One region of the Brevibacillus sp. HD3.3A genome, then DNA from elsewhere that is predicted to be linked to it. Evidence: riboswitches for the same ligand, from Rfam matches in the RefSeq annotation. Region 1 holds a riboswitch; each other region holds the start of a gene.

The links. Region 1 has a riboswitch for glycine ahead of gcvT (glycine cleavage system aminomethyltransferase GcvT). Riboswitches for the same ligand answer to the same signal wherever they lie in the genome.
Region 2: linked by a shared signal. The riboswitch ahead of HP435_RS07425 (amino acid permease) and the one ahead of gcvT (glycine cleavage system aminomethyltransferase GcvT) in region 1 are both predicted to bind glycine.
Region 3: linked by a shared signal. The riboswitch ahead of glyA (serine hydroxymethyltransferase) and the one ahead of gcvT (glycine cleavage system aminomethyltransferase GcvT) in region 1 are both predicted to bind glycine.
Region 4: linked by a shared signal. The riboswitch ahead of HP435_RS07490 (iron-sulfur cluster biosynthesis family protein) and the one ahead of gcvT (glycine cleavage system aminomethyltransferase GcvT) in region 1 are both predicted to bind glycine.

What each region holds. Positions count from the first base shown of each region.
Region 1 covers NZ_CP085874.1:2,417,014-2,419,215, forward strand. The annotation lists gene HP435_RS11880 (DEAD/DEAH box helicase) at 1-724, opposite strand, end outside; glycine riboswitch at 945-1,041, shown strand; gene gcvT (glycine cleavage system aminomethyltransferase GcvT) at 1,250-2,202, shown strand, end outside.
Region 2 covers NZ_CP085874.1:1,504,034-1,506,235, reverse strand. The annotation lists gene HP435_RS07430 (iron-containing alcohol dehydrogenase) at 1-182, opposite strand, end outside; glycine riboswitch at 588-687, shown strand; gene HP435_RS07425 (amino acid permease) at 1,088-2,202, shown strand, end outside.
Region 3 covers NZ_CP085874.1:1,521,151-1,523,352, forward strand. The annotation lists gene lpdA (dihydrolipoyl dehydrogenase) at 1-753, shown strand, start outside; glycine riboswitch at 768-871, shown strand; gene glyA (serine hydroxymethyltransferase) at 1,058-2,202, shown strand, end outside.
Region 4 covers NZ_CP085874.1:1,518,916-1,521,117, forward strand. The annotation lists gene HP435_RS07480 (mandelate racemase/muconate lactonizing enzyme family protein) at 1-67, shown strand, start outside; gene HP435_RS07485 (VOC family protein) at 174-590, shown strand; glycine riboswitch at 780-884, shown strand; gene HP435_RS07490 (iron-sulfur cluster biosynthesis family protein) at 1,114-1,452, shown strand; gene lpdA (dihydrolipoyl dehydrogenase) at 1,576-2,202, shown strand, end outside.

The DNA of each region.
Region 1 (2,202 bases):
GCTTTCCCTCGACGTAATTGGTGGAAAACGACGTCGAGTGGCCCAGATGCCCCGGTTTGAGCAAATTGATCAGGTTGTACAGCTCGTCCATCTCGTTCTGGATAGGGGTGGCGGTGAGCAGCAAACAGTATTTTTTGCGAATTTCCTTCACGAATTGATAGTTTCGGGTTCGCTTGTTTTTGAGCTTGTGCGCTTCGTCGATAATGAGCATGTCGTAGTCGATATCAAGCACATGGCGGCGATGCGGGTCGCGTTTGGCCGTGTCGATGGAGGCGACGACGACTTCGTGCTGACGCCACATGTACTCTTTTTTTTGCGCGACGGCAGGAATGCCGAATTTTTGTTGCAGTTCTTTTGTCCACTGAATGACGAGAGAGGCGGGAACGAGGACGAGAATTTTTTTCGCCAAGCCTCTGACCATGTATTCTTTCATGATCAACCCTGCCTCGATGGTCTTGCCCAATCCGACTTCATCCGCGAGAATCGCGCGGCCGCGCATGTCATTCAGCACGCGTTCCGCCGTCTGGAGCTGATGGGGAAAAGGCGAGAGCAGCGGCAAGTAGTTCAGGCATTGCAAAGAATCGAACTCGCGAACCGCCATCGCTTCTTCTGCTTCCAGCGCCAGCTTGAACAGCTCCCACTTGTCCCATGGACCATCTTCGTGCAGCCGCTCGGTCAGCGGCGATATCCAGCTCGTGTCAAATGAAACAGGAACATTCGGCATATACGTTACTCCTTTACACAGCTCTGCCATAACTTTCATGCGTTTTAACAAAAAACTTAACATTATGGGTAATGTTCATCACTTTGTTAAGTATTTCTTGATCTGACTGTTAATTTGCATATTTTCAACTGTCGACTCTCATGGTAGGATATAGAGGAAGTTCGTTCATTAGTATGGAAATCATAGCAAAAACTTATGTATGACCATCTAACCAACGCGAATGATAGTAGCAGGGAGAGACTGCGTGAACCACTGCAGCGCCGAAGGAGCAAGCCGGTAACGGTGAATCTCTCAGGCAAAAGAACCTCTACTGGACGCAACTCTGGAGAGAGCTCGCATGTCGAGCCACCAAAGGGGAAACTTGCAAGCCCGGTGATCCCCGCCGAGCTTGATTGGCAAGGTAACTCTCAGGTACCAAGGACAGAGGAGGAGAAATGGGCACCTTTCTTTTGGTGTACCCGTTTTTTCGCCTCTGTTTTTTCATGGGGAAAAATGCCGACTATCTGCCTTTAGGAGGTGCCACACATGTCCAATCTGAAAAGAACGCCACTGTTTGATTCCTATGCAAAATACGGCGCCAAAACAATCGACTTCGGCGGTTGGGAGCTGCCTGTACAGTTTTCCAGCATTGGTCAGGAGCATGAAGCTGTTCGCACGAAAGCAGGTTTGTTTGATGTATCCCACATGGGAGAGGTGGACGTAAAAGGCGAGAGCGCGCTCGAATACTTGCAGCGCGTGACAACCAACGACGTTTCCAAGCTGGCAGTGGGACAAGCTCAATACAGCGTGCTTTGCTACCCGGACGGCGGTACGGTCGACGATTTGCTCGTTTACAAATACGCAGACGACCATTACCTGCTTGTCATCAACGCTGGCAATATTGACAAAGACTATGCATGGCTGCAGGAGCACCTGATTCCGGGCGTCACGATCGAAAATATCTCGCCGCAAACGGCGCAGATTGCGATCCAGGGGCCTTTGGCTGAATCGATTTTGCAAAAGCTGACCCAAACGGATCTGTCCCAAATCGGCTTTTTCCGTTTTGAGCGCGATGTAGAGGTTAGCGGTATTCCGGCATTGGTATCCCGTACAGGCTACACGGGCGAAGATGGCTTCGAGATTTACCTGGCTGCGGATCGTGCGGCAGAGCTGTGGGACGCCCTGCTTGAAGCAGGCAAAGAAGACGGTCTGGTTGCTTGCGGACTGGGGGCGCGTGACACGCTGCGCTTTGAAGCCAAGCTGCCACTGTACGGTCAGGAACTGAGCAAGGACATTACACCGATCGAAGCGGGTATCGGCTTCGCGGTGAAGGTAGATAAAGCAGTGCCGTTCATCGGCCAAGAGGTGTTGAAAGCGCAAAAAGAAAACGGCGCGCCTCGCAAGCTGGTAGGGATCGAGATGATCGATCGCGGCATTCCGCGCACGCACTATCCGGTCTATGTCGGAGAAGAGCTGGTAGGAGAAGTGACCACAGGGAC
Region 2 (2,202 bases), 910 kb from region 1:
ATGCCTGCCTTCATCGGCAAAAGCTCCTCGACTTGCGCTACCACCCCGGCCTGAATCAAAATATGGTCGGTGACGATCAGCGGACGCTGCACCCCCAGCCGGGCGACTTCCTCTGCAAGCAATGCCAGCGAATCGCGGCCTGTGACCAGCTTGTTCGCAGCAGCAAATGTAGAAATGTTCATGTTGTCACTCTCTCCCTTCTCTGTGCTGCCACTTAAAAGCAACTCCCGTGCCAAAGCCTTAAAATTCGCTGCACTCAACCTCGTTTGCTTCCGGCGAAATGGTAGATTTCCGCTCGCGAAACCACCTTTTCTCACATGTTCGTCACATTTTTCACTCTCGCTTTGCCCGGAACCAAAAGCAACCGTTTTCATCCGATCACCGATCATGTTTCAAATCAAAATACATCATATTGATTTGTTTTCGAATCAAATTGTTGTTGATTCTTGCCATCTCCCTTGTTTGTTGGACTTCAATCGGTCAAAAATGTTTTATGCTTAAAATAGTCTGTTAATTGGCAATTTTCGTTTGACAAGCTATTTGGAATAATTTACTATCAAAAGAACGCATGCGAATATCTATCGCGGATGAATATTGCGGGAGAGACTAAACTTACCGTTTAGCACCGAAGGAGCAAATCCTGACCCCCAGGACAAATCTCTCAGGTAAAAGGACCGCAATGGGACGCATCTCTGGAGAGAGCCATTGGCCACCAAAGGAGTTAAACACTCTCAGGTAAAAGGACAGAGGAAAATAGGAACCAGCCTATTTTTCCCGTTCCTTTTTTTATTGGCGAAAAATAGGATTGCTGCTAGAAATCGCTGCGCTTTCAGGGGAACAGCCACATCCCCACTCGGGCAAACAAGGAGGGAGCAACCGGAAGCAAACAGCAAAAAATAAGGACTCACTGAAAAATGTAAGCGTTTTTTCCGTTGGAAGTAACTTAATGATGTATTTATTCTGTACAGCTATGTTACTATGAGAATTATAAAGAACCATAAACTTTTGTGAAGAAAAAGTCGTCGAGCAAGTAGTTGTCTTTCCAAGTAACTGTGCAGAATCAGACAGAGAGAAAGAGGGGGATCACATGGAACAACAAAAATTGGCGAGAGGTCTGAAAAACAGACACGTTCAACTCATCGCAATCGGTGGAGCCATTGGTACCGGACTATTTCTGGGTGCGGGAAAATCCATTCACCTCGCCGGGCCATCCATTTTGTTTGCGTACCTGATTACTGGGATTATTTGCTTTTTGATCATGCGCTCGCTCGGTGAACTTCTCCTGAGCAACCTGAACTACCATTCCTTCGTCGACTTCGTAAAAGACTACCTCGGAAACATGGCTGCGTTCGTCACAGGCTGGACGTATTGGTTTTGCTGGATTTCGATTGCCATGGCCGATTTGACGGCTGTCGGCTTGTACACACAGTATTGGTTTCCGGGAGTGCCGCAATGGATGCCGGGGTTGATTGCCCTCGTAATTTTACTTTTCATGAACCTGGCAACCGTGAAGCTGTTCGGAGAAATGGAGTTTTGGTTCGCGCTGGTAAAAGTCATCGCGATTCTCGCCTTGATCGTCGTCGGTATCGTCATGATCGTCAAAGGCTTCTCTACCAACTCCGGCGCTTCCAGCTTCACGAACTTGTGGAGCCATGGCGGGATGTTCCCGAACGGAATCAACGGCTTCTTACTTTCGTTCCAGATGGTCGTCTTCGCGTTCGTCGGCATTGAACTGGTCGGGCTGACTGCCGGAGAGACAGAAAATCCTGAGCGCGTCATTCCAAAAGCGATCAACAACATTCCGATCCGCGTCTTGCTGTTCTACGTCGGTGCGCTGATCGTGATTATGAGCATCTACCCATGGAGTGCGATCGTTCCGACAGAAAGCCCGTTCGTGCAAGTGTTTGCCGCAATCGGAATTGCTGCCGCTGCGGGAATCGTCAACTTTGTCGTACTGACCTCCGCCGCTTCGGCATGTAACAGCGCCGTCTTCAGTACAAGCCGGATGGTCTACTCTTTGGGCAGAGAACAAAACGCGCCTGCGGCCATGACCAAGCTCACGACTCGCCAAGTTCCTGCCAATGCCCTGTTCTTCTCTACCGTCGTCATTCTCATCGCCGTTGTATTGAACTACATCATGCCAGAAGGCGTCTTCACGCTGATCACGAGTGTCTCGACGGTTTGCTTCCTGTTCATCTGGGG
Region 3 (2,202 bases), 900 kb from region 1:
CGTCTGGTGGCGAGGAAGCTGAAAAAGCTCGGCGTGGAAGTGCACACCGAAGCGCTGGCCAAAGGGGCGGAACAAACAGCCGAACAGGTCAGCGTCACCTATGCGGCAAAAGGCGAAGAGCGTCAGGCGACCGCTGACTATGTGCTCGTTACGGTTGGCAGACGGCCGAACATCGAGGGGCTGGGATTGGAAAAGCTCGCTGTCAAGCTGACAGAGCGCGGCTTCATCCAGATCGACCAACAGTGCCAAACGAGCATTCCGCACCTGTATGCGATCGGCGATCTGGTGGAAGGCCCGGCTCTTGCCCACAAAGCGTCGTACGAAGGCAAAATCGCGGCGGAAGCCATCGCTGGCAAAGACAGCAAGCTCACCGACAAAAAGATTCCCGCTGTCGTGTTCTCCGATCCGGAGATTGCCAGTGTGGGACTGACCGAGTCGGAAGCCAAAGAGCGCGGACACGAGGTGGCAGTTGGCAAGTTCCCTTATGCCGCGAATGGGCGGGCACTGTCTCTGAACGTCGGGGAAGGCTTCGTGAAGCTCGTGGGCGACAAGGAGACGGGGCTGCTGCTGGGAGCGCAGATTATCGGGCCGGAAGCGTCCAATCTGATCGGCGAGGTTGCCCTGGCGATTGAAAAAGGGCATACGCTGACAGATATTGCCGAGACGATCCACGCCCATCCGAGCCTGGGAGAAATCATCATGGAAGCGGCAGAAGGAGCGCTCGGGCACGGCATTCATCAACTGAACAAATAACTGCATATCGGCGGATGATGATCGTGGGAGAGACTGGCCGCACTGGCTGGCACCGAAGGAGCAAGTCCCAAAAACCCTTGGGATTAATCTCTCAGGTAAAGAGTACCACGATTGGACGCACCTCTGGAGAGCGCTGCACAAGCCACCCAAGGGGAAAGCTTCGCGAACCGAAGCCAAACTCTCAGGTAAAAAGGACAGAGGAAAGGTAGATTTTTTCCGAAAAAGGAGTCTATCTTTCCATTGTCCTTTTTTCGCGTTCGTACGCTTGGGAAAGGTAGCGAGCAAAAGTTGAAACGGGGGAGATATCGTGAGTTTGCAGGAGCGCGATCAAGAAATTTTTGCGGCGATGGAAGACGAGCGGCAGCGGCAGCATCAAACATTGGAGCTGATTGCTTCCGAGAACTTCGTCAGCGAAGAAGTGATGCAGGCGATGGGGTCCGTACTGACCAACAAATACGCGGAGGGGTACCCGGGAAAACGGTACTACGGGGGCTGCGAGCATGTCGATGTCGTCGAGCGTTTGGCGATCGAACGGGTGAGCAACTTGTTTGGCGCAACGTACGCGAACGTGCAGCCGCACTCCGGGGCGCAGGCGAATACGGCCGTCTTTTTCTCCCTGCTTTCGCCCGGCGATACGATCATGGGGATGAATTTGTCCCACGGCGGGCATTTGACGCACGGCAGCCCTGTCAGCCTGTCGGGTAAATGGTTCAATGTCGTCGCTTACGGCGTGCGCGAAGATACGCACCGGATCGACTATGAAGAAGTCGAGGCTGTTGCATTGCGCGAGCGGCCGAAGCTGCTGATTGCCGGAGCGAGCGCTTATCCGCGCCAGATCGATTTCGCCCGGTTCAAGGAAATCGCGGACAAAGTCGGAGCCAAGCTGATGGTGGACATGGCGCACATCGCCGGACTGGTCGCCGCAGGCTTGCATCCTTCGCCCGTTCCGCACGCAGATGTCACGACGAGTACGACGCACAAAACATTGCGCGGCCCGCGCGGCGGCATCATCCTGACGAACGACGAAGAAATTTTCAAAGGGATCAACAAAGCCATTTTCCCGGGCATCCAGGGCGGGCCGCTCATGCATGTGATCGCCGCCAAGGCAGTGTCCTTCAAAGAAGCGTTGCAGCCGAGCTTCGTCACCTACGCGCAGCAAGTGGTGAAAAACGCCGCGGCATTGGCGGAGACGCTGAAAAGCGAAGGGGCGACGCTCGTGTCCGGGGGAACGGATAACCATCTGGTCTTGCTCGATGTGCGGCCGTGGGATTTGACAGGCAAAGAAGCGGAGCATCTGCTGGAGGCGGCAGGCATTACGGTGAACAAAAACACGATTCCGTACGATACGGCAAGTCCGTTTGTGACGAGCGGCGTGCGAATCGGCACGGCTGCGATTACGACCCGCGGCATGAAGGAAGCGGATATGGAGACGATTGGCCGGGCGATTGC
Region 4 (2,202 bases), 900 kb from region 1:
GCTTGGCGTGGAAGTCGATGAGGCTGTTGTGCGCGAGTTGAGTGTTTTTGCGGCGGAGGTTTCTTAGGAGGGGCGAATCAGTTGGCGTAATTAGCAATCCATAAGAAGCATCGTATCCCAAGAGATGGTACGATTTAATCAATCACAACACTTATCGAAAAGAGGGATACGCAATGGCACTGCAATCAAAACAAATTTTTGTCAATTTGCCCGTGAAAGATTTGAACAAGTCGATTGATTTTTTTACAGCGCTGGGCTATGAGTTCAACCCGCAATTTACGGATCAAAATGCCGCTTGCCTGGTGATTGGCGAAAATATTTACGCGATGCTCTTGGTGGAGGAGTTTTTCCAATCGTTCACGAACAAGCCCGTGACGGATACGGCCCAGAGCACCGAGGTCATCGTGGCGCTGTCAGCCGAGAGCCGGGAGCAAGTCGACGAGATCGTAAACAAAGCGCACGAAGCAGGGGCCAAGCCGGCTAAAGACCCGGTAGACCACGGCTTCATGTACAGCTGGAGCTTTATCGATCTGGACGGACATTTGTGGGAATACGTGTACATGGATGAGGCTGCGATTTCGCAACAGTAAAAAATAGGGTGGATCAACAGGCCAAAAGCAGGCGTTACCGCTTTTGGCCTGTTCGCGATGCCAGTCGTCATGGCGGCCCGCCGCAAATCGAATAAGGTTACCTGAATAATAATTTTTTTCAGAATTGACATCGGCAGAAGGAGTGTGATTTACTAATGTCAATGTTAGCCAACAAGTGAATAGCGGCGGATGATGATTGTAGGAGAGACTAAACGACGCGTTTAGCACCGAAGGAGCAAGTCCCATAAAACCCTTGGGATTAATCTCTCAGGTACCAGATACTACAATCGGACGCACCTCTGGAGAGCGCTGCACAAGCCACCCAAGGGGAATACTTCGGAACCGATTGATTGCCGAAGTTAAACTCTCAGGTAAAAAGGACAGAGGAAAGGTAGAGTATTCGTCACTCTATCTTTCCTCTGTCCTTTTTTGCTGAATGAAACGTCGCGTCGAGTTGCACAAAAGCGGGCGCAGACGCTTGCATTTCGGCCAAACGAAACGGATACGAGTGAAAGGTGGCGCGATGGGAAAGGAGGAGGCGATCACGAAAATGGAGCTTACGATCAAGGAAGCGGCTCAAGCAGAGCTGAAAAAACTGAATTTTCCGCAGGATACCGCGCTCAGGATTGACGTGGTGATCTCCGGCGACTGCGGTTGCGGATTTTTTGTCCAGCTCGGAGTAGATGAGCTGCGCAAAAACGACACGCTCGTGTACGAAAACGGGATTCCGGTCTGCATGGATCGGTTGACCAAACGGCATCTCGGGGATGTGCTTACCCTGGACTACGACCCTTCCCTGGGCTTCGCCTTGTCCAGCCCGGAAGAAGCTTTTGCGGATCGGCTCGCTGTTCGTCGCGGTTGACAACGGAAACAGGCAGAACAGCACGAGCAGCAGTTGGCCGACTGTAAGCAGGCGCATCTTCTTGCAGGGCAAAACTGCGGGAGACGCCTTACACAGAAAAAGAAAAACAGGTGGAGAGAACAAATGACAACGAACGGAACAGTAGAGCAGGTGGATGTCCTCGTGATCGGAGCGGGGCCGGGGGGCTACGTAGCCGCGATCCGGGCGGCTCAGCTCGGCAAGCAGGTCGCGATTGTGGAAAAAGACACGGTCGGCGGCGTATGTTTGAACCGCGGCTGCATTCCTTCCAAGGCGCTGATCTCGGCGGCGCATCAATACGAGGCGATGACGCAATCCGCGAGCATCGGCTTGCAGGCAGCAGAAGTGAGCGTCGATTTCGCCAAGGTTCAGGCATGGAAGCGCAGCGTGGTCGACAAATTGACCGGAGGCGTAAGCTCGCTGCTCAAAGGCAACAAGATCAAAAGAATCAGCGGGGAAGCGCGGCTTGTCGGCGAGCAGCTGGTTGAGGTGAAAAATGGCGACGACTGCACGCAGGTGCAATTCCAGCAAGCGATTCTCGCGACAGGCTCGCGTCCGATCGAATTGAAAGCCTTTCCATTCGCGGGCCGCATTCTTTCCTCGACAGAACTGCTGGCGCTTGAAGAATTGCCGAAAAGCTTGCTGGTCATTGGCGGCGGGTATATCGGGATCGAGCTGGGGCAGACATTTGCCAAGCTGGGCACGAAGGTGACGATTTTGGAAGGCTCGGAC